2 regions of the Pantoea sp. GABEPS69 genome follow, and region 2 is predicted to be linked to the other one. Evidence: predicted binding sites of a transcription regulator. Region 2 holds the regulator's gene; the other holds the start of a gene.

Region 1 (9,752 bases), 570 kb from region 2:
TCGCGCGCCAGCTCCATTGAGGCGTTGTAAAGCTCGCACGGGTCGGCGACGAAGTGGCACTGGCCGCCATAGAACTCAATCTGCTCGATTTTGCGCTTCGCGGTGCTCGCTGGCATGACGGCGATAAAGGGCAGGCCGAGCAGCTGAGCGAAATAGGCTTCCGAGACCGCAGTGCTGCCGGAAGAGGCCTCGATCACCGGCCTGTTCTCGTTGATCCAGCCGTTCGCCAGCCCGTAAAGAAACAGCGAGCGCGCCAGCCGATGCTTCAGGCTGCCGCTGGGATGGGTGCTCTCATCTTTCAGATAGAAATCGATGCCGGGATAATCCGCCAGGCGAAAGCGAATCAGGTGGGTTTCGGCGGAGCGCTGAAAGTCCGCGTTGATTTCATTAATGGCGTGGCGAGTCCAGTTACTCATGATGCGATTCCGGCTAAAAAGATGGGCTGATTGTAAGGCACGCGCAGGAAAAAGAGTTGGCTTTATTCTCGCTATAATGGCGTATCTGGAGAAAAATATTCTCCCGAGGAGAGAAATGTTAGATAAAACTGACCGTCATTTACTTGATTTGCTGCAGCGGGACTGCACGCTATCGCTGCAGGCGCTGGCGGACGCCGTTAACCTCACCACCACGCCGTGCTGGAAGCGACTGAAAAAGCTGGAGGATGACGGTATCATCCGTGCACGCGTCGCGCTGCTGGATGCGGAAAAGCTCGGTCTCGCGCTGACCGCCTTTATGTTCGTTAAAACGCAGCAGCACAGCCGCGAATGGTATCAGCGCTTCGTCACGGCGGTGCAGGAGATGCCTGAGGTGCTGGCGTTCTACCGCACGGCGGGCGAGTTCGATTATCTGCTGCGCATTCAGGTTGCGGATATGAAACGCTACGACGACTTTTACAAGCGTCTGGTCAACAGCGTGCCGGGCCTGATCGACGTCACCTCCAGCTTCGCCATGGAGGAGATCAAATACACCACGGCGTTACCCGTTGCCCCCTGAGGCAAAAAGAAAGAGAAGAGCGTAGTGCGACTATTCAGCCAGTTAAGTTGGTATTTCATCCGCGAGTGGCGACGCTATCTGGGCGCGATCACTCTCCTGATCGTTATCGCTATCCTGCAGCTGCTGCCGCCGCATCTGGTAGGCGTGATCGTCGATGGCGTCACGCATCACACCATGAGCGGGCGCACTATTATGATGTGGATCGGCGTGATGCTGGTCACCGCCGTGGCGACCTACCTGCTGCGCTACGTCTGGCGCGTGCTGCTGTTCGGCGCCTCCTATCAGCTTGCCGTCGAACTGCGCGAAGATTTCTATCGCCAGCTCAGCCGTCAGCATCCCGCTTTTTACCTGCGTCATCGCACCGGCGATCTTATCGCACGCGCCACTAACGACGTGGATCGCGTGGTGTTCGCCGCCGGCGAAGGGGTGCTGACGCTGGTGGATTCGCTGGTGATGGGCTGCGTGGTGCTGCTGGTGATGAGCCTGCAGATCAGCTGGCAGCTGACGCTGCTGTCGCTGGTGCCGATGCCGATCATGGCGCTGTTTATCCACCGCTACGGCAACCAGCTGCATGACCGTTTTAAGCTGGCGCAGGCGGCTTTCTCCAGCCTGAACGACCAGACGCAGGAGAGCCTGACCAGCATCCGCATGATTAAGGCGTTTGGCCTGGAGTCGCACCAGTCGGATCAGTTCTCCGCTATTGCGCGCGATACCGGCGCGAAAAACCTGCGTGTGGCGCGCGTCGACGCCCGTTTCGACCCGACCATCTATATCGCTATCGGCTTCTCGAACCTGCTGGCGATTGGCGGCGGCAGCTGGATGGTGTGGCACGATCAGCTGACGCTCGGTCAGCTCACCAGCTTTGTGATGTATCTCGGCCTGATGATCTGGCCGATGCTGGCGCTGGCATGGATGTTCAACATCGTCGAGCGCGGCAGCGCCGCCTGGAGCCGCATCGGCGCGCTGCTGGCGGAAGCGCCTGCGGTCGAGGATGGCGAAAGGGAGCCGCCGGCGGAAGCGGGCGTGCTGCAGGCTTCGATCCGCGAGTTTCGCTATCCGGCCAGCGCCGCGCCGGTGCTGCGCAACCTCAACTTTGCGCTGAAGCCCGGACAGATGCTGGGCCTGTGCGGCCCAACCGGCAGCGGAAAAAGCACGCTGCTCAGCCTGCTGCAGCGCCATTTCGATATCGACCAGGGGGATATTCGCTACCACGACATTCCCCTGACGCAGCTGCGCATCGACAGCTGGCGCAGCCGGCTGGCGGTCGTCAGTCAGACGCCATTCCTCTTCTCCGACAGCGTGGCGAGCAATATCGCGCTGGGCAAGCCCGACGCCACTCAGGAGGAGATTGAGCGCGCGGCGAAGCTGGCCTGCGTGCATGAGGATATCCTGCGGCTGCCGCAGGGTTACGCCACCGAAGTGGGCGAACGCGGCGTGATGCTTTCGGGCGGCCAGAAGCAGCGGCTATCAATTGCGCGCGCGCTGCTGCTCGACGCGGAGATCCTGATCCTCGACGACGCCCTGTCGGCGGTCGACGGCCGCACCGAGCACGATATTCTGCATAACCTGCGCCTCTGGGGCCGGGGCCGCACCCTGATTATCAGCGCGCATCGCCTGTCGGCGCTGGCGGAAGCGAACGAAATTCTGGTGCTGCAGCAGGGCGAGATCGCCCAGCGCGGCGATCATGACGCGCTGGCGGCGCAGCCGGGCTGGTATCGCGATATGTATCGCTATCAACAGCTTGAGGCGGCGCTGGACGAAGACGAATCGGCAAAAGGAGCGCTCGATGGCGACCTCTAAACGCTTATGGCCAACGCTGAAGCGGCTGCTCGCCTACGGCAGGCCGTGGCGCAAATCGCTGAGCCTGGCGGTCGGTCTGCTCTGGATCGCCGCCGCGGCCGAGGTGACCGGACCGGTGCTGGTCAGTTACTTTATCGATAACCTGGTGGCGAAGCACCAGATGCCCTGGGGCATCGTCGCCGGGCTGGTGACGGGCTTTATTCTCCTCCAGCTGCTGGCGGCAGGGCTGCACTATTTCCAGGCGCTGCTGTTTAACCGCGCGGCGATCGGCGTGGTGCAGCAGCTGCGCAGCGACGTTATGGACGCGGCGCTGCGTCAGCCGCTCAGCGCCTTCGACACCCAGCCGGTTGGACAGATTATCTCGCGCGTCACCAACGATACCGAAGTGATCAGGGATCTTTACGTGACGGTGGTGGCCACGGTGCTGCGCAGCGCGGCGCTGATCGGCGCGATGATGGTGGCGATGTTCAGCCTCGACTGGCGCATGGCGCTGGTGGCGATGGCGATCTTCCCGCTGGTACTGACGGTGATGCTGATTTATCAGCGCTACAGCACGCCCATCGCGCGCCGCGTGCGCAGCTATCTGGCGGATATCAACAACGGCTTTAACGAAGTGATCAACGGTATGAGCGTGATCCAGCAGTTTCGCCAGCAGGCGCGCTTCGGCGAGCGCATGAGCCAGGCCAGCCGCTCGCACTATCAGGCGCGCATGCAGACGCTGCGGCTCGACGGTTTTCTGCTGCGTCCGCTGCTCAGCCTGTTTTCGGCGATGATCCTCTGCGGGCTGCTGATGCTGTTCAGCTTCTCCTCGCCGGGCATTTTCGAAGTCGGCGTGCTCTATGCCTTTATCACCTATCTTGGCCGTCTCAACGAACCGCTGATCGAACTCACGACACAGCAGTCGATGCTGCAGCAGGCGGTGGTGTCGGGCGAACGCATTTTCGAGCTGATGGATGCCACGCAGCAGCGCTACGGCAGCGACGATCGTCCACTGACTTCGGGACGCATCTCGCTGCGTCAGCTGAGTTTCGCCTATCGCGCCGATCGCGAGGTGCTGAGCGATATCAACCTTGAGGTGCCGGCGCGCAGTTTCGTGGCGCTGGTCGGCCATACCGGCAGCGGTAAAAGCACCCTCGCGAATTTGCTGATGGGCTACTATCCGGCGACGCGCGGCGAAATCTGGCTGGACGATCGTCCCATTGGTCAGCTCAGCCATCAGACGCTGCGTCGCGGCATCGCCATGGTGCAGCAGGATCCGGTGGTGCTGGCGGACAGCCTGCTGGCTAACGTGCGCCTCGGTCGCGATATCAGCGAAGAGGCAGTCTGGCAGGCGCTGGAGCAGGTGCAGCTCGCATCGCTGGCGCATGCGTTGCCAGACGGCATTCATACACGACTCGGCGAACAGGGCAATAACCTGTCGGTCGGGCAGAAGCAGCTGCTGGCGCTGGCGCGCGTGCTGGTGGAGATGCCGCAGATTCTTATCCTCGACGAGGCGACCGCCAATATCGACTCCGGCACCGAGCAGGCGATTCAGCAGACGCTGAGCAGACTGCGCCAGCACACGACGCTGGTGGTGATCGCCCATCGTCTGTCGACCATTACCGAGGCCGACACTATTCTGGTGCTGCATCGTGGTCAGGTGGTAGAGCAGGGCGATCACGCCGCGCTGCTGGCGCGACAGGGGCGCTACTGGCAGATGTATCAGCTGCAGCAGGCGGGCGATGAACTCGCGTCGGGCAAGGCGGTCGCTACCGTAGAGTAAATTGCACCTTTTTTGCGCGCATTTATCAGAATGTTCTCACTCTTTGCACTTCTTTGAGGCCACAAGCACCAAAGAAGTGCAGTTTATTTAGCTTCTGGTTTCGCTTTTCTTTTTCCACTCTCTTCTTTTGCCAATTCAGGCCAGGCCGGGCTGCATTTATGCCGCGCCGCCTGCGCGTTTTCATTCCTGGCACAGCCTTTGCTTCTGTCTCTGCGTGTCTGAGGCGACTCACTTGTCTATTACCCGGAGGGGATGCAATGAAGCTGGTTACCGTGGTCATCAAACCGTTCAAACTGGAGGATGTGCGCGAAGCTCTCTCCTCTATCGGCATTCAGGGGCTGACCGTCTCTGAAGTTAAAGGGTTCGGTCGCCAGAAAGGCCATGCAGAGCTCTATCGCGGCGCCGAGTACAGCGTGAACTTTCTGCCCAAGGTCAAGATCGACGTCGCGATCGCCGACGACCAGCTCGACGAAGTGGTGGATGTGATCAGCAAAGCGGCCTATACCGGCAAGATCGGTGACGGCAAAATTTTTGTCGCCGAGCTGCAGCGCGTTATTCGTATTCGTACCGGTGAAACCGACGAAGCAGCGCTCTAATTTCGGCTACGTTATCTGATGGGATGGAAAAAAATGAATAAAGCACTCACCTTGTTGGGCCTCATCAGCCTGTCGCTGTTACCGTCGCTGGCGATGGCTGCGCCTGCCGTAGCGGATAAGGCCGACAACGCATTTATGATGATTTGCACCGCGCTGGTGCTGTTTATGACGATTCCAGGGATCGCGCTGTTTTACGGCGGTCTGATTCGCGGCAAAAACGTGCTCTCTATGCTGACGCAGGTGGCGGTGACTTTTGCACTGGTCTGCATGCTGTGGATCGTGTACGGCTATTCGCTGGCCTTTAGCGAAGGCAACGCCTTCTTCGGCAGCTTCCAGTGGGCGATGCTGAAAAACATCGAGCTGAAAGCGGTAATGGGCAGTTTCTATCAGTATATCCACGTGGCGTTCCAGGCGTCGTTCGCCTGTATCACCGTGGGTCTGATCGTCGGCGCCATCGCCGAGCGTATTCGCTTCTCCGCCGTGCTGATTTTTGTCGGCGTGTGGGTAACGCTGGCCTATCTGCCGATTGCGCACATGGTCTGGGCGGGCGGTTTTCTTGCGCAGGATGGCGCGCTGGACTTCGCCGGCGGCACCGTGGTGCATATTAACGCCGCTATCGCGGGTCTGGTCGGCGCCTATCTGGTGGGCAAACGCGCCGGCTTCGGCAAAGAGGCGTTCAAACCGCATAATCTGCCGATGGTCTTCACCGGCACGGCGATCCTCTATGTGGGCTGGTTCGGCTTCAACGCCGGCTCCGCCTCCGCCGCTAACGAAATTGCCGCGCTGGCCTTCCTGAACACTGTGGTAGCGACCGCAGGCGCGGTGCTGTCATGGACCTTCGGCGAATGGGCGGTGCGCGGTAAACCGTCACTGTTGGGCGCCTGTTCGGGCTTTATCGCCGGCCTGGTGGCCATTACTCCGGCCTGCGGCTATGTGGGCGTCGGCGGCGCGCTGATTATCGGCCTGGTGGGCGGTCTGGCCGGGCTGTGGGGCGTGACCTCGCTGAAGAAAATGCTGCGCGTGGACGACCCGTGCGACGTCTTCGGCGTGCACGGCGTGTGCGGCATCGTCGGCTGTATCCTGACCGGCGTATTCGCCTCTTCTTCGCTGGGCGGCGTCGGCTATGCGGAAGGCGTCACCATGGGCCATCAGGTATGGGTGCAGCTGTTCAGCGTCGGCGTAACGATCGTCTGGTCTGCGGTGGTCGCCTTTATCGGCTTTAAGCTGGCGGATATGATTGTCGGCCTGCGCGTGCCGGAAGAGCAGGAGCGCGAAGGTCTGGACGTCAACAGCCACGGCGAGAACGCTTACAACCAGTAAGCTGCTGGGCAAGAAAAGCAGTGCGCTAAAAACAGAAAAAACAAAAAGGGGCGACGATTCGCCCCTTATTTTTTGCTTTTGCGCGGCCTGATAGCTTATACGCTGCGCTGACGCATCACGCCTTCCTGCACGGTCGAGGCGACCAGCACGCCCTGCTGGTTATAGAACTCGCCGCGCACAAAACCGCGCGCTCCGGAGGCCGAGGTGCTCACCACGCTGTAGAGCAGCCAGTCGCTGAAGTTGAACGGGCGGTGAAACCACATCGAATGGTCGATGGTAGCGACCTGCATATCTGCCTCAAGAAATCCTTTGCCGTGCGGCTGCAGCGCCACCGGCAGAAAGTTGAGATCGGAGGCGTAGCCCAGCAGGTACTGGTGAATGCGCAAATCGGCAGGCAGCCCGCCGTTGGCGCGGATCCAGACCTGACGTACCGGCTCGTCGACGCGGCCTTTCAGCGGATTGTGGATCTGAACCGGGCGTATCTCCAGCGGCCGCTCGGCGATAAACTTCTCCCGCACCTTTTCCGGCAGCAGATGCGCCATCTTTTGCGCCAGATCCTGCTCCGACGCCAGCGTCTCCGGGCCGGGCACTTCAGGCATCGCGTTTTGATGCTCGAAGCCGCTCTCGGGCGCCTGGAAAGAGGCGGTCATATAGAAAATAGGCTGCCCGTTCTGTACCGCGCTGACGCGGCGCGCGCTAAAGCTTTTGCCGTCGCGCAGGGTTTCCACATCGTAAATAATGCCTTTCTTGCTGTCGCCCGGCCGTAAAAAGTAGCTGTGGAAAGAGTGGATAATACGCTCTTCCGGCACGGTCTGTTTCGCCGCGTAGAGCGCCTGGCCGACCACCTGACCGCCAAACACCTGACGCAGTCCTAAATCCTCGCTCTGGCCGCGAAAGAGACCCTCTTCCAGCTTTTCCAGATTTAATAAATTCAGCAGATTTTGCAGCGCCTGGCTCATAGTGCAATCCTCACAAAGTTAACCCGCTCAGTGTGAAAGATCCGACCAGTTGCCGTCAATCAAAGAGTGCAGCGGACGCCACGCGGGGAGAGAGAGGAAATATCTGGATTTTATGCCAGGATTAACCACATAAGGCGAATGAAACCCCAGGCGATAAATTCGCAGCCGATAATCATAGTGATCAGATGGAGACGACATCAATGAAACTCTGGCAAGTGGTAAGTGGTATTACCTTGATTGCAGCTGCCGCAGGCTGTGCCGATCACAGCAAGCCGGTACCGGTACCGACGCTGGGCGCCAGCGCGGCAGGGCAACAGGCGGCGATTGCGCAGCCTAACGTGAGCGGTTCGGTCTATATTCGTCAGCGGATCGCATTGCCGCCTGACGCGGTGCTGACGGTCACGCTCTCCGACGCGACAGTAGCGAACGCGCCGTCGAAAGTGCTGTCGCAGCGCGCCGTACACACACAGGGCAAGCAGGCGCCGTTCCAGTTCGTGCTGCCGTTTAACCCGGCGGATATCCAGCCCAACGCGCGTATTCTGCTGAGCGCGGCTATTACCATCGACGGCAAGCTGGCCTTTATCACCGATTCGGTGAAACCGGTCATCAACCAGGGCGGCACCAAAGCGGAACTGCTGCTGGTGCCAGTACCGCAAACCGCGCTGCCTACGCAGCCCGGCGCGGTCAGCACTGTGCCCTCGACCTCGCCGACTCAGGTCACGCCATCTTCCGCCGTGCCTGCACCAACCAGTCTGTAATCATCTCAGAGCGGGGCGGTTTCGCCCCGCTGTCAGGGCTGCCAGCGATAAACATCCAGCGCGACGCGCCCGTCGTCACTTATTTCAATGCCTTCCGCCGCCAGCGCGTCGCGTTGTCTTAACAAATCGTCGCCCTGTAGCGAAATGGTGCCGTGACGGTTAATGACGCGATGCCACGGCAGCCGACTGCCGACGGGCAAACGACGCAGTACGCCACCCACCTGACGCGCCGCACGCGGCGAACCCGCCAGCCGGGCGATATCGCCATAGGTAGCGACTTTGCCTGGCGGAATAGCGGCCACGATGTGCCATATGCGCTGCTGAAAACTCTCTTGCGGATCCATAACGACCTTGCGCAGAAGCAAAAACGCTACTGTAGCACAGCCATGCGGCCCTCTGGCGAGACGCATTGTTCAAGAAAACAACGGTCATCCGGTCGGCGCTTGCAATTGCCGGGGGCTTCCCTGATAATGCCCCCGCCTTCGAAAGAGGGCTTGTCAATGGAGGCTCTGTTGGTCCTCCCGCAATGCTAACTTGTGAACTCGGTCAGGTCCGGAAGGAAGCAGCCGCAGCAGGCGACGCGTGTGCCGGGATGTGGCTGGCAGGGCCTCCACCACTTTCTCCTCTCGGAAAATCCCCAGACGTCTCTCATAACCGCCACTCCATGGCCAGTTAAAGATTTATTCAGAATAAAGCGGGTGTGTTGTAGCTAAGAGGAAGGAAAAACAGTGTGTTAACGCACAAACTTCCATACCGAGCCAGGAACTTTATCGTAAAGCTTATTCATCGTCAGTTCAGCCAGACGATGATCGGCAGCGGAGTAAAATACCGCCAGTTCGTCATCGGATAATTCGTACTTATTCTTTTCAATCACGCGTTCGAGCGTATCGATCGAGCGGCAGCGTCTCAGCCGCATCAAATAATCAGTTTTAGTCAGATTTTTATCGTTCATAAATAAACCGGTCTCGTGTTTACCTAAATGGAGTGACTGGGTTGCTGAAGGAAAGCGCACTCTTCGCTAAAAAGATTAAATAAGCGTCGGGCGGAACGCTGCCACCGATTCAGATCCTGGGCATTGATACCGTAATTAGTGAATAGCATAAAGGTATCGTCAAGATAGTCGTCGATTTGCGTTATCAGATCTTCATCTTCAGCATGCTTAATTTTGTAATTCATCGTGAAAGAAGCAATGTGCTCAATCAAATCATTAAGCTGTAAATTGTTCTCAGAAGTCGGGTCGTTAACCCAGCCGTGATGGCTGTCGGTCAGCGTCGCCATGCTTTCGTCAAACAGGCTCTCACACAGGAATTTAAGCTGGGCAATATCATGCCGTTTCGGTGAGTACTCGTCCATCTTTTTCCCCTCCATAGCTTGCACGGATACCGCAACGCGGCGAGTTAAGGTTAAGCGGCCAGGAAGTGATTACGAATAGCGGTCAGAGCTTGGGATACATTAAATATAAAACACAATCATTAGATTTGCTCACCTCAATTACCAAATATTACAATTCGTCAGCGGGTGAAGGTTGCTGGCTCTCTATGAGCTCAAACTCAAGTCTGCCGGG
Region 2 (9,752 bases):
GACGGTCATGATTTGCGTTTTTCCAGCGTACGATGGCGTGACTGCACGTTTTTGCCGCGTGAGCGGAAGTAGTCCGCCAGCTGCTCGGCGATATAGACCGAACGGTGTTTACCGCCGGTACAGCCGATGGCGACGGTCAGATAGCTGCGGTTGTTGGTTTCCAGCATGGGCAGCCAAAGTTCAAGGTAGCTGCGTGTCTGGTAGATAAAGTTGTGCACTTCCGTATGGCGATCGAGAAACGCCGCTACGGGGCGATCGAGGCCGGTCATCGGCCGCAGCTTGGGATCCCAGTGCGGGTTCGGCAGAAAGCGCACGTCAAAAACGTAGTCAGCGTCGATAGGGATGCCGTGCTTAAAGCCAAAAGACTCGAATACCATGGTCAGTTCGCGTTCGCGCTTGCCCAACAGGCGCGTGCGCAGCATCTCCGCCAGCTCGTGAACCGACATTTCTGAGGTATCGATAATTAAATCGGCGCGCGAGCGCAGCGGCTCCAGCAGATCGTTCTCTTCATCGATGGCGCTTTCCAGCGACAGATTTTTGCTGGAGAGCGGGTGCAGGCGGCGCGTGTCGCTGTAGCGGCGGATTAGCGTATTGCGATCGGCGTCCAGAAACAGCAGCTGCGGCGAAAAGGCGTCCGGCAGATTATTCAGCGCATGTTCGAATACCTCTGGCGACTCCGGCATATTGCGCACGTCGATGCTGACGGCGGCCGAAATATTGCGCTCCACCAGCGAGTTCGCCAGCTCGGGCAACAGCACCACGGGCAGGTTATCGACGCAGTAGAACCCCATATCTTCCAGCGCGCGTAGCGCCACCGACTTTCCTGAGCCTGACCGACCGCTAACGATCATCAGCACCATGACCTTCTCTCCCGTTTTAAACCGGCGCGCACGCCGGTAAAAGCGCAGCGCGCGTTACTGCTCCTCTGGAGCTTCTGTAATAATGGCGTAGAGTTCTTCATCGCTCTGCGCCGCGCGCAGGCGGCGACACACGGTCTTATCCGCCAGGCGTTTCGCGACCAGAGACAGCGTGTGCAGATGGGTTTTGCACTGATCCGCCGGCACTAGCAGCGCAAACAGCAGATCGACCGGCTGGTTGTCCACCGCATCAAATGCGATAGGCTGGTCGAGGCTGATAAAGACGCCGACGGCGCGCAGCGTATCCTCTTCCAGTTTGCCGTGCGGAATGGCGATACCGTTGCCGATACCGGTGCTGCCCATGCGTTCACGGGTCAGGATCGCTTCAAACAGCGTTTGATGCGGCAGATTAAGCTGCTTCGCTGCCAGCTCGCTAATAATTTCTAGCGCGCGCTTTTTACTCTGGCAGTGTACGCCGCTGCGCGTACAGTCCGGCGTCAGCACGGTGCTCAGTTCCAGTGTCAGATCGTTGTTCATTGTCGTTTCACTTGCGAGTTCACAGAGCCGCAGGCCTGCCGCGCTAAACGGCCGCGCGGTATCCCGTGGCGCTTGCACAGATGGCAAAACGGGGCGGTAAATCCGCCCCATCCTGACCGCCCCGAGCGCGCGGCAAGCGCGCTGCAAGCGTGAAGGTTAGTGTTTTTTCAGTTTGTCTTTGTGCCGGGTGAGCTGACGGGCGAGTTTATCCACCAGTCCGTCAAGCGCCGCGTACATATCTTCCGCTTCCGACGTGGCGTGCAGCTCGCCGCCGTTGACGTGCAAAGTCGCTTCCGCAACCTGAGTGACCTTTTCCACTTTCAGAACAATATAAACCTGATTGATACGATCGAAGTAGTGTTCCAGTTTGGCAAATTTCGTGTTGATGAATTCACGCAGTGGTTCGGTGATTTCAACGTTTTGCCCAGTGAGGTTTAGCTGCATAGGTCTTCCTTCTCATTTCGGTCAAACCAGCTGTTTACGCTGGTTGGAGGGCGGGATAGATAAAGACTCGCGATATTTAGCGACGGTCCGGCGCGCCACCATGATGCCCTGTTCAGATAACATGGTGGTGAGCTTGCTGTCACTCAAGGGTTTAGCGGGATTCTCCGCCGAGATTAATTTTTTCACCAGCGCGCGGATCGCCGTAGAAGAGGCTTCGCCGCCGCCTTCGGTATTCACGTGGCTGGAGAAAAAATATTTAAGTTCGAAGATGCCGCGCGGGCTGTGCAGGTATTTCTGCGTGGTCACGCGAGAGATGGTGGATTCATGCATATCTACGGCCTGGGCGATATCCGCCAGCACCATCGGACGCATAAACTCTTCGCCCTGCTCGAAAAAGGCCTGCTGCTGCTCAACGATGCAGCGCGTAACCTTCAGCAGCGTGTCATTGCGGCTTTCCAGGCTTTTGATCAGCCAGCGCGCTTCCTGCAGATTGCTGCGGATAAACTGGCTGTCGCTGTCATTGCGCGCCGCGCCGCCCATAGCGGCATACTGCTGATTAATTCTGAGACGCGGCACGCTATCGGCGTTGAGCTCAACCGTCCAGCGCTTGCCGACCTTGCGCACCAGCACATCGGGAATGACATATTCCGGCTCGCCGGTCTGCACCGACTGGCCAGGACGCGGATCCAGCGACTGAATCAGCAGCATCGCCTCTTTCAGCACATCTTCTTTGAAACGGGTGACGCGCATCAGGCTGCGGAAATCGTGGTTGGCCAGCAGGTCAAGATGGTCGCTGACGATTAAACGCGCTTCGGCCAGCATCGGCGTGGTCGGCGCGAACTGAGAAAGCTGCACCAGCAGGCAGTCGCGCAGGTCGCGCGCGCCGACCCCGACCGGATCGAAGCGCTGAATGCGCTTCAGCACCGCCTCGACCTCATCCAGCGCCAGCTCTTCATCGCCCATGCTGTCGAGGATATCGTCAAGCGAAACGGTGAGATAGCCGGTATCGTCGATGGCGTCGACGATCGAGGTAGCGATAGCGCGATCGGTATCGGTAAAGGGCGTTAAATCCACCTGCCACATCAGATAGTCCTGCAGCGACTGGGTGGTTTCGCCCTGATAGACCGGCAGCTCGTCGTCCTGATAGTCGGTGCCGGTGCCGGAAGGGGTGCCTGCGGTATACATCTCGTCCCAGGTGGCGTCGAGCGGCAAATCGTCCGGCATCTCTTTCTGTTCAAGCGCCTCGCGCGTGTCCAGCACCTCATCTTCCTGATAGTCGCGGCTGTCGATCTCTTCATGCACTTCAGCCTGTTCCAGCAGCGGATTGCTCTCCAGCGCCAGCTGCAGCTCTTGCTGCAGTTCAAGCGTAGAGAGTTGCAGCAGCCGGATGGCCTGCTGCAACTGTGGAGTCATCGCCAGCTGTTGGCTGAACCTGAGTTGCAAACCTTGCTTCATATTCAGGACGGGATTTCCTAAGCAAACATCGTATTAACGACACCTTATCAGAGTCTGAACTCTTCGCCCAAATAAACCCGTTTAACCTGCTCATCTTCAAGAATTTCATTCGGCGTGCCGTGAGCGATAAGACGCCCCTGGCTGACGATATAGGCGCGTTCGCAAACCGCCAGGGTTTCACGTACGTTATGGTCGGTAATCAGCACGCCGAGCCCGCTGTCGCGCAGGTGCTCGATGATTTTTTTAATGTCGATAACCGAGATGGGGTCAACGCCGGCGAAAGGCTCATCCAGCAGGATAAATTTAGGATTGGCGGCCAGCGCGCGCGCAATCTCGACGCGGCGGCGCTCGCCGCCCGACAGCGCCTGACCCATGCTGTCGCGCAGATGGGCGATATGGAACTCATCCATCAGCTCGTTAGCGCGATCCTGACGTTGCTCTTCGGTAAGATCGTCGCGAATTTGCAGCACCGCCATCAGATTGTCATAGACGCTGAGACGGCGGAAAATCGACGCCTCCTGCGGCAAATAGCCGATGCCGCGGCGCGCGCGGGCGTGCAGCGGCAGGATGCTGATATCATCCTCGTCGATCACGATGCGGCCCGCGTCGCGCGGCACGATGCCGACGACCATGTAGAAGGTGGTGGTTTTGCCCGCGCCGTTAGGGCCGAGCAGGCCGACGATCTCGCCTGATTTCACCTGCAGGCTGACATCTTCCACCACGCGACGGCCTTTATAGGCCTTCGCCAGATTTTCTGCGATTAAAGTGGCCATAGCGATCAGTTACTCTTTTTCGGGCTGTTAGCGTTCTTGTCCTGCAGCTGCGACGGCACCAGCACAGTGGTGACGCGCTTGCTCTGACCCTGGCTGTAGGCCTGCATTTTCTGCTCTTTGACCAGATAGGTAATACGGTCGCCTTTGATATTGCTGTCCTGCTGCTCGATATAAGCGTTGCCGGTCAGCTCGACGAAATCTTTCGCCAGCTCATAGTGCAGCTTAGCGGCGTGGCCCTGAACCGGCTTGCCGCTGTCCTGCATCTGGTAGAAGGTGGCGGGATTGCCGTAGGCGTCCACGATGGTTTTATTGCTGTCGCCGCCGGGACGCGTCACCACCACTTTATCGGCGGTGATTTTGATCGTTCCCTGCGTCACGATGACGTTGCCGGTAAAGGTCGCCACATTGCCTTGCAGGTCCAGCGCCTGGTTCTCGGAATCGATGTTGACGGGTTTGTCCGAGTCGCCGGTCACCGCCAGCGCGGGCAAGCTGGCCGCCAGCAGAGCGCCGACCAGGAAAAACTTAAGGCTGTTGTTGTGCATTTTGAATTTCATAATAAGTTTTGACCTTTTCAATCAACTCGGCGTTTTTCGTCCGTAAATTCCCGCGCATCTTCATGCCGGTAGAGTTAAAACCGCGCCCGAACAAGGTAACCTGATCGTCGGAGGTCACGTCCTGCGAGACGAGGTTGACCTGCGCGTTGTCAGTTTTGATGCGCTGCAGCTGCGAATCCTGCGTCAGGGTATTCACCTCGACGTGGCCATACAGATAAAGCATACGATCTTTGGTTAATTTGGCTTTATCGGCGCGCACCGACCATGTCGGCACTTTATTTTCGTCGTAGGTGGTCATTACCGGCTTATCGAACCAGCTCACTTCATCCGTCGCGAAATAGGTCACTTTATCGGACACCAGTTTGTAAGCCAGCGCCCCTTGCGGGTTGTAGACCACGGTGTTCGAATTCGCGCTGGTATAGGTCGGCTCCTGATCGTTGGCGGCGACCGGCGCGCTGCTTTCATCCTGACTGGTCAGGTTCCAGCCGATTAGCACCAGCGCAATTAAGGCCAGAATCAGCGTTATCCAACGCCTGCTTTTACTCATACTGATTGCCCTTTGGCATCCTCAAATTTGTTCTGCGCCATTAAAATCAGGTCGCACAGTTCGCGTACTGCGCCGCGTCCGCCGGCGATACGCGTAACGTAATGGGCGCGCGGCGGCAGCACCGGATGCGCATCCGCTACCGCCACGCTCAGCCCTACTCGGGCCATCACTGGCCAGTCGATTAGGTCATCGCCGATGTAGGCGACCTGCTCATCGGAAAGCGACAGTTTATCCAGAAGTTCGCGATAGGCCAAAAGCTTATCGGACTGTCCCTGGTAAAGATGGCGAATGCCTAAAGTTTTGCAGCGATCCTCCATCAGACGCGCGTTGCGTCCGGTAATAATCGCTACCTCTATATCAGAGGTTAGCAAACAGCGGATGCCGTAGCCGTCGCGCACGTTAAAAGCTTTCAGCTCTTCGCCGTTATTGCCCATATAGATCACGCCGTCAGACATCACGCCGTCAACGTCGCAAATCAGCAGACGGATCTGACTGGCGCGTGCCATCACCTCCGCGCTGACCGGGCCGTAGCAGGTTTCTACCAGGGAAGTATTTACCGACATTCTCATTTCCTGTTCAGACTACGCCGGCGCGCAGCATGTCATGCATATGTACCACACCGAGCAGACGATCGTCATCGGCCACCAGCACAGCGGTAATGTTTTTGTTTTGCATCAGGTTCAGCGCCTCGACCGCCAGCATATTAGGGCGAACCCGAATGCCACCGCGCGTCATCACTTCTGAAATGGTGGCCTTCTGAAAGTCGATGCCCATATCGAAGATGCGGCGCAGGTCGCCGTCGGTAAAGATGCCCTCGATCTTCATCAGATCGTCGACGATAACCGTCAGCCCTAAATTTTTGCGCGTAATCTCCAGCAGCGCGTCGCGCAGCGAGGCGTCGCGCGTCACGTGCGGGATTTCGTCGCCGCTGTGCATGATGTCGCTCACGTGCAGCAGCAGCTTGCGGCCCAGCGCGCCGCCCGGATGCGACAGCGCGAAATCTTCCGCGGTAAAGCCGCGCGCTTCCAGCAGTGCTACCGCCAGCGCATCGCCCATTACCAGCGTTGCCGTGGTGCTGCTGGTGGGAGCGAGCCCGAGCGGGCAAGCTTCCTGCGGCACTTTTACGCACAGATGCACGTCGGCGGCGCGGCCCATGGCGCTATCGGGGCGGCTGGTGAGGCAGATAAGCGGCACATGCTGGCGCTTCAGCACCGGGATCAGCGCCAGAATCTCGTTGGACTCGCCGCTGTTAGAGATAGCAAGCACCACATCGCTGCGGCCGACCATGCCAAGATCGCCGTGGCTGGCTTCGCCCGGATGCACGAAAAAGGCGGGCGTGCCGGTACTGGCGAAGGTGGCGGCCATCTTTTTGCCGATATGGCCCGACTTGCCCATGCCCATGACGACGACTTTTCCCTGGCAGCGATAGATCATCTCGCAGGCGCGGGTAAAGTCGTCGTTAATATACTGGTCCAGCTGCTCCAGACCTTCACGCTCGATGCGCAGTACCGCTTTTCCCGCCGTCTGAAAGTCGAAATTCGCGTTTGAAAGCTGAGTTGACATGGCAAATCGGTCCTTTGTTATCCGTCGAGGAAAGCGGGCTGAATCCACAAAAGCGCGCCCCAGACGATGAAACCACAGAGTAAGAAAGCGCCCGCGGCGCGCCCGATGCGGCGGCGGCGCTGCAGGCAGAGCAGGGCGAACAGCGCGCTGACGGCCAGCATGACCCAGTAATCGCGCGCGAAGGCGTGCTCGTCCACGCTACCGGGGTTGATCAGCGCCGGTAAGCCCAGCACGATGGCGATATTATAAATATTGGCGCCGATGAGATTGCCGATGGCGATATCATCTTCGCCTTTCAGCGCGCCCGCCAGCACCGTCGCCAGCTCCGGCAGACTGGTGCCTACCGCGATCAGCGTGGCGCCCATCACCAGCTCGCTGACGCCGAAATAATCGGCAAAGGTGGTGGCGTTGTCGATCACCATGCGCGTCGCCATGGGCAAAATAATCAGCGCGACCGCCAGCCAGAGAAAGGCGACCGTGTTGCCGCTCTCTTCGCGCGGCAGCTCCGCGAGCTGTTCGCGCGTCAGGGTATCGCTATTGTCCCGCTCGGCGCGGCGCGCGAAGCGGATCGCCACCAGCAGATAGGCGATGGCGATGGCAATCAGGCCGAGGCCGTCAAGGCGGCTCAGGTAGTTATCGAACAGCATCAGACCGCTGAGCAGCGAGACCAGCAGCATCAGCGGCAGTTCGCGCCGGATCAGATTGGAGTATATGTTCAGAGGGTGCAGCAGCGCTGCGCCGCCGAGTATCAGTAAAATATTGGTAATATTGGATCCCAGCGCGGTGCCGACGGCGAGATCCATCTGGCCGTGCTGCGCGGCTGAAAAAGAGAGGATCATCTCGGGTAGCGAAGTGCCGATGCTGACGACCGTCATGCCGATAATCAGCGGCGGGATGCCAAAGGATCGACACAGTATCGCGGCGCTAAACACCAGGCGATCGGCGCCATAAGCCAGTAAAATCAAACCAATGATCAGCAGGGCGGCGGCTACGAACATGAAAAATCCTTGGATGAAATGCGTTGCCGACACGTCTTGTGCGGCAGGTTTCAGGTTCTGTCATCAGAAACAGGCGCTGATTTTGACCGTCTGAGCGGCAAAAGTAAATTTTATGCCCGCTTTCGCCAAATGAAGGCAGTAAGTTTCTGTAATGCTATCGTGAACTGGCGCGTTACAGGCTACCATCGTAGGCTTTATAACGCCCGATCCACAGAAGAGGTAATAATGGACCAACAGGAAACGAACCTGGTTGAGGTTCGTGGCGTCAGTTTTACTCGCGGCGATCGTCCGATTTTCGACGATATTTCGCTGACGGTGCCAAAGGGAAAAGTTACGGCCATTATGGGGCCGTCGGGCATAGGCAAAACCACGCTGCTGCGCCTGATCGGCGGCCAGCTGCAGCCCGATCGAGGCGAAATCTGGTTTCGCGGCGAAAATATTCCCAGCTTGTCCCGCGCGAAGCTTTATGAAACCCGTAAAAAGATGAGCATGCTGTTCCAGTCCGGCGCGCTGTTCACCGACCTGACGGTATATGAAAACGTGGCCTGGCCGCTGCGCGAGCATACGCAGCTGCCTGCGGCGCTGCTGCACAGCACGGTGATGATGAAGCTGGAAGCGGTGGGACTGCGCGGCGCGGCGCAGCTGAAGCCGGCAGAGCTTTCCGGCGGCATGGCGCGCCGCGCCGCGCTGGCGCGCGCGATCGCGCTTGAGCCGGAGCTCATCATGTTCGACGAACCTTTTGTCGGCCAGGATCCCATTACTATGGGCGTGCTGGTCAAGCTGATCGACGAGCTCAACCATTCGCTGGGTCTCACCTGCATTGTGGTATCGCACGATGTGCCGGAGGTGCTCAGCATCGCCGACAGGGCCTATATTGTGGCTGGCCAGAAAATCATTGCGCAGGGCAGCACGCCGGAGCTGCGGCAAAATCCCGACCCGCGCGTGCGTCAGTTTCTGGATGGGATTGCGGACGGACCTGTCCCGTTCCGGTTTGCCGCCGGAGACTATCTTGCCGACTTAACCGGCTCAGGGAGAGTGTAAGCCAATGTTGTTAAAGGCGCTGGCGTCATTAGGACGCCGGGGAATCAATACCTGCTCCACCTTTGGTCGGGCAGGCTTAATGCTGTTTCACGCGCTGGTAGGGAAACCTGCCTTTCGTAAACACACGCCGCTGCTGATCAAACAGCTTTACAGCGTCGGCGTCTTATCGCTGTTGATTATCGTCGTGTCCGGGCTGTTTATCGGCATGGTGCTGGGGCTGCAAGGCTATCTGGTGCTGACCACCTACAGCGCGGAAACCAGTCTCGGCATGCTGGTGGCGCTGTCGCTGCTGCGCGAGCTGGGGCCGGTCGTGACCGCGCTACTGTTCGCCGGCCGCGCCGGATCGGCGCTGACGGCGGAGATTGGCCTGATGAAGGCGACCGAACAGCTCTCCAGCATGGAGATGATGGCGGTCGATCCGCTGCGCCGCGTTGTCTCGCCGCGTTTCTGGGCGGGCTTTATCAGCATGCCGCTGCTGACGCTGATTTTTACCGCCGTCGGCATCGCTGGCGGCGCGCTGGTTGGCGTGAGCTGGAAGGGCATCGACCCCGGCTTTTTCTGGTCGGCGATGCAAAACGCGGTCGATTTTCGCACTGACGTAATCAACTGCATTATCAAAAGCGCCGTTTTTGCCGTGACGGTCACCTGGATCGCGCTGTTTAACGGTTACGACGCGATTCCGACCTCTGAAGGGATTAGCCGCGCGACGACGCGCACCGTGGTGCACGCCTCGCTGGCGGTGCTCGGTCTGGATTTTGTGCTGACAGCACTGATGTTTGGGAACTAATGCAATGCAAAGCAAAAAAAGCGAAATTTGGGTTGGCGTGTTTATGCTTCTGGCGCTGGTGGCGATGCTGTTTCTCTGCCTGCGCGTGGCGGATCTTAAGTCGCTCGGTACGCAGCCGACCTGGCAGCTTTACGCCACCTTCGATAATATCGGCGGCCTGAAAGTCAGCTCGCCGGTTAAAATCGGCGGCGTGGTG

What was found. Region 2 encodes sigma-54, which starts transcription at its own class of promoters, with help from an activator protein. Its sites were predicted from a motif close to GTTGGCACANNTTTCGCTNT; they were not measured.
Positions count from the first base shown of each region.
Region 1: a site for sigma-54 is predicted at 4,741-4,760, ahead of glnK (P-II family nitrogen regulator). Genes of this name have one in related genera too.

Region 1 covers NZ_CP118618.1:3,041,345-3,051,096, reverse strand. Annotated here, with positions in the region: gene PVE98_RS15015 (PLP-dependent cysteine synthase family protein) at 1-416, opposite strand, end outside; gene PVE98_RS15010 (Lrp/AsnC family transcriptional regulator) at 532-993, shown strand; gene PVE98_RS15005 (SmdA family multidrug ABC transporter permease/ATP-binding protein) at 1,018-2,793, shown strand; gene PVE98_RS15000 (SmdB family multidrug efflux ABC transporter permease/ATP-binding protein) at 2,780-4,555, shown strand; gene glnK (P-II family nitrogen regulator) at 4,813-5,151, shown strand; gene amtB (ammonium transporter AmtB) at 5,185-6,471, shown strand; gene tesB (acyl-CoA thioesterase II) at 6,567-7,430, opposite strand; gene PVE98_RS14980 (YbaY family lipoprotein) at 7,631-8,188, shown strand; gene PVE98_RS14975 (MGMT family protein) at 8,221-8,532, opposite strand; RNA gene ffs (signal recognition particle sRNA small type) at 8,699-8,795, shown strand; gene PVE98_RS14965 (HHA domain-containing protein) at 8,922-9,140, opposite strand; gene tomB (Hha toxicity modulator TomB) at 9,164-9,541, opposite strand; gene PVE98_RS14955 (hypothetical protein) at 9,690-9,752, opposite strand, start outside.
Region 2 covers NZ_CP118618.1:3,606,485-3,616,236, reverse strand. Annotated here, with positions in the region: gene npr (PTS phosphocarrier protein NPr) at 1-9, opposite strand, end outside; gene rapZ (RNase adapter RapZ) at 6-860, opposite strand; gene ptsN (PTS IIA-like nitrogen regulatory protein PtsN) at 915-1,394, opposite strand; gene hpf (ribosome hibernation promoting factor) at 1,551-1,838, opposite strand; gene rpoN (RNA polymerase factor sigma-54) at 1,860-3,293, opposite strand; gene lptB (LPS export ABC transporter ATP-binding protein) at 3,341-4,066, opposite strand; gene lptA (lipopolysaccharide ABC transporter substrate-binding protein LptA) at 4,072-4,620, opposite strand; gene lptC (LPS export ABC transporter periplasmic protein LptC) at 4,589-5,167, opposite strand; gene kdsC (3-deoxy-manno-octulosonate-8-phosphatase KdsC) at 5,164-5,730, opposite strand; gene kdsD (arabinose-5-phosphate isomerase KdsD) at 5,744-6,730, opposite strand; gene PVE98_RS17615 (calcium/sodium antiporter) at 6,748-7,728, opposite strand; gene mlaF (phospholipid ABC transporter ATP-binding protein MlaF) at 7,954-8,769, shown strand; gene mlaE (lipid asymmetry maintenance ABC transporter permease subunit MlaE) at 8,774-9,556, shown strand; gene mlaD (outer membrane lipid asymmetry maintenance protein MlaD) at 9,561-9,752, shown strand, end outside.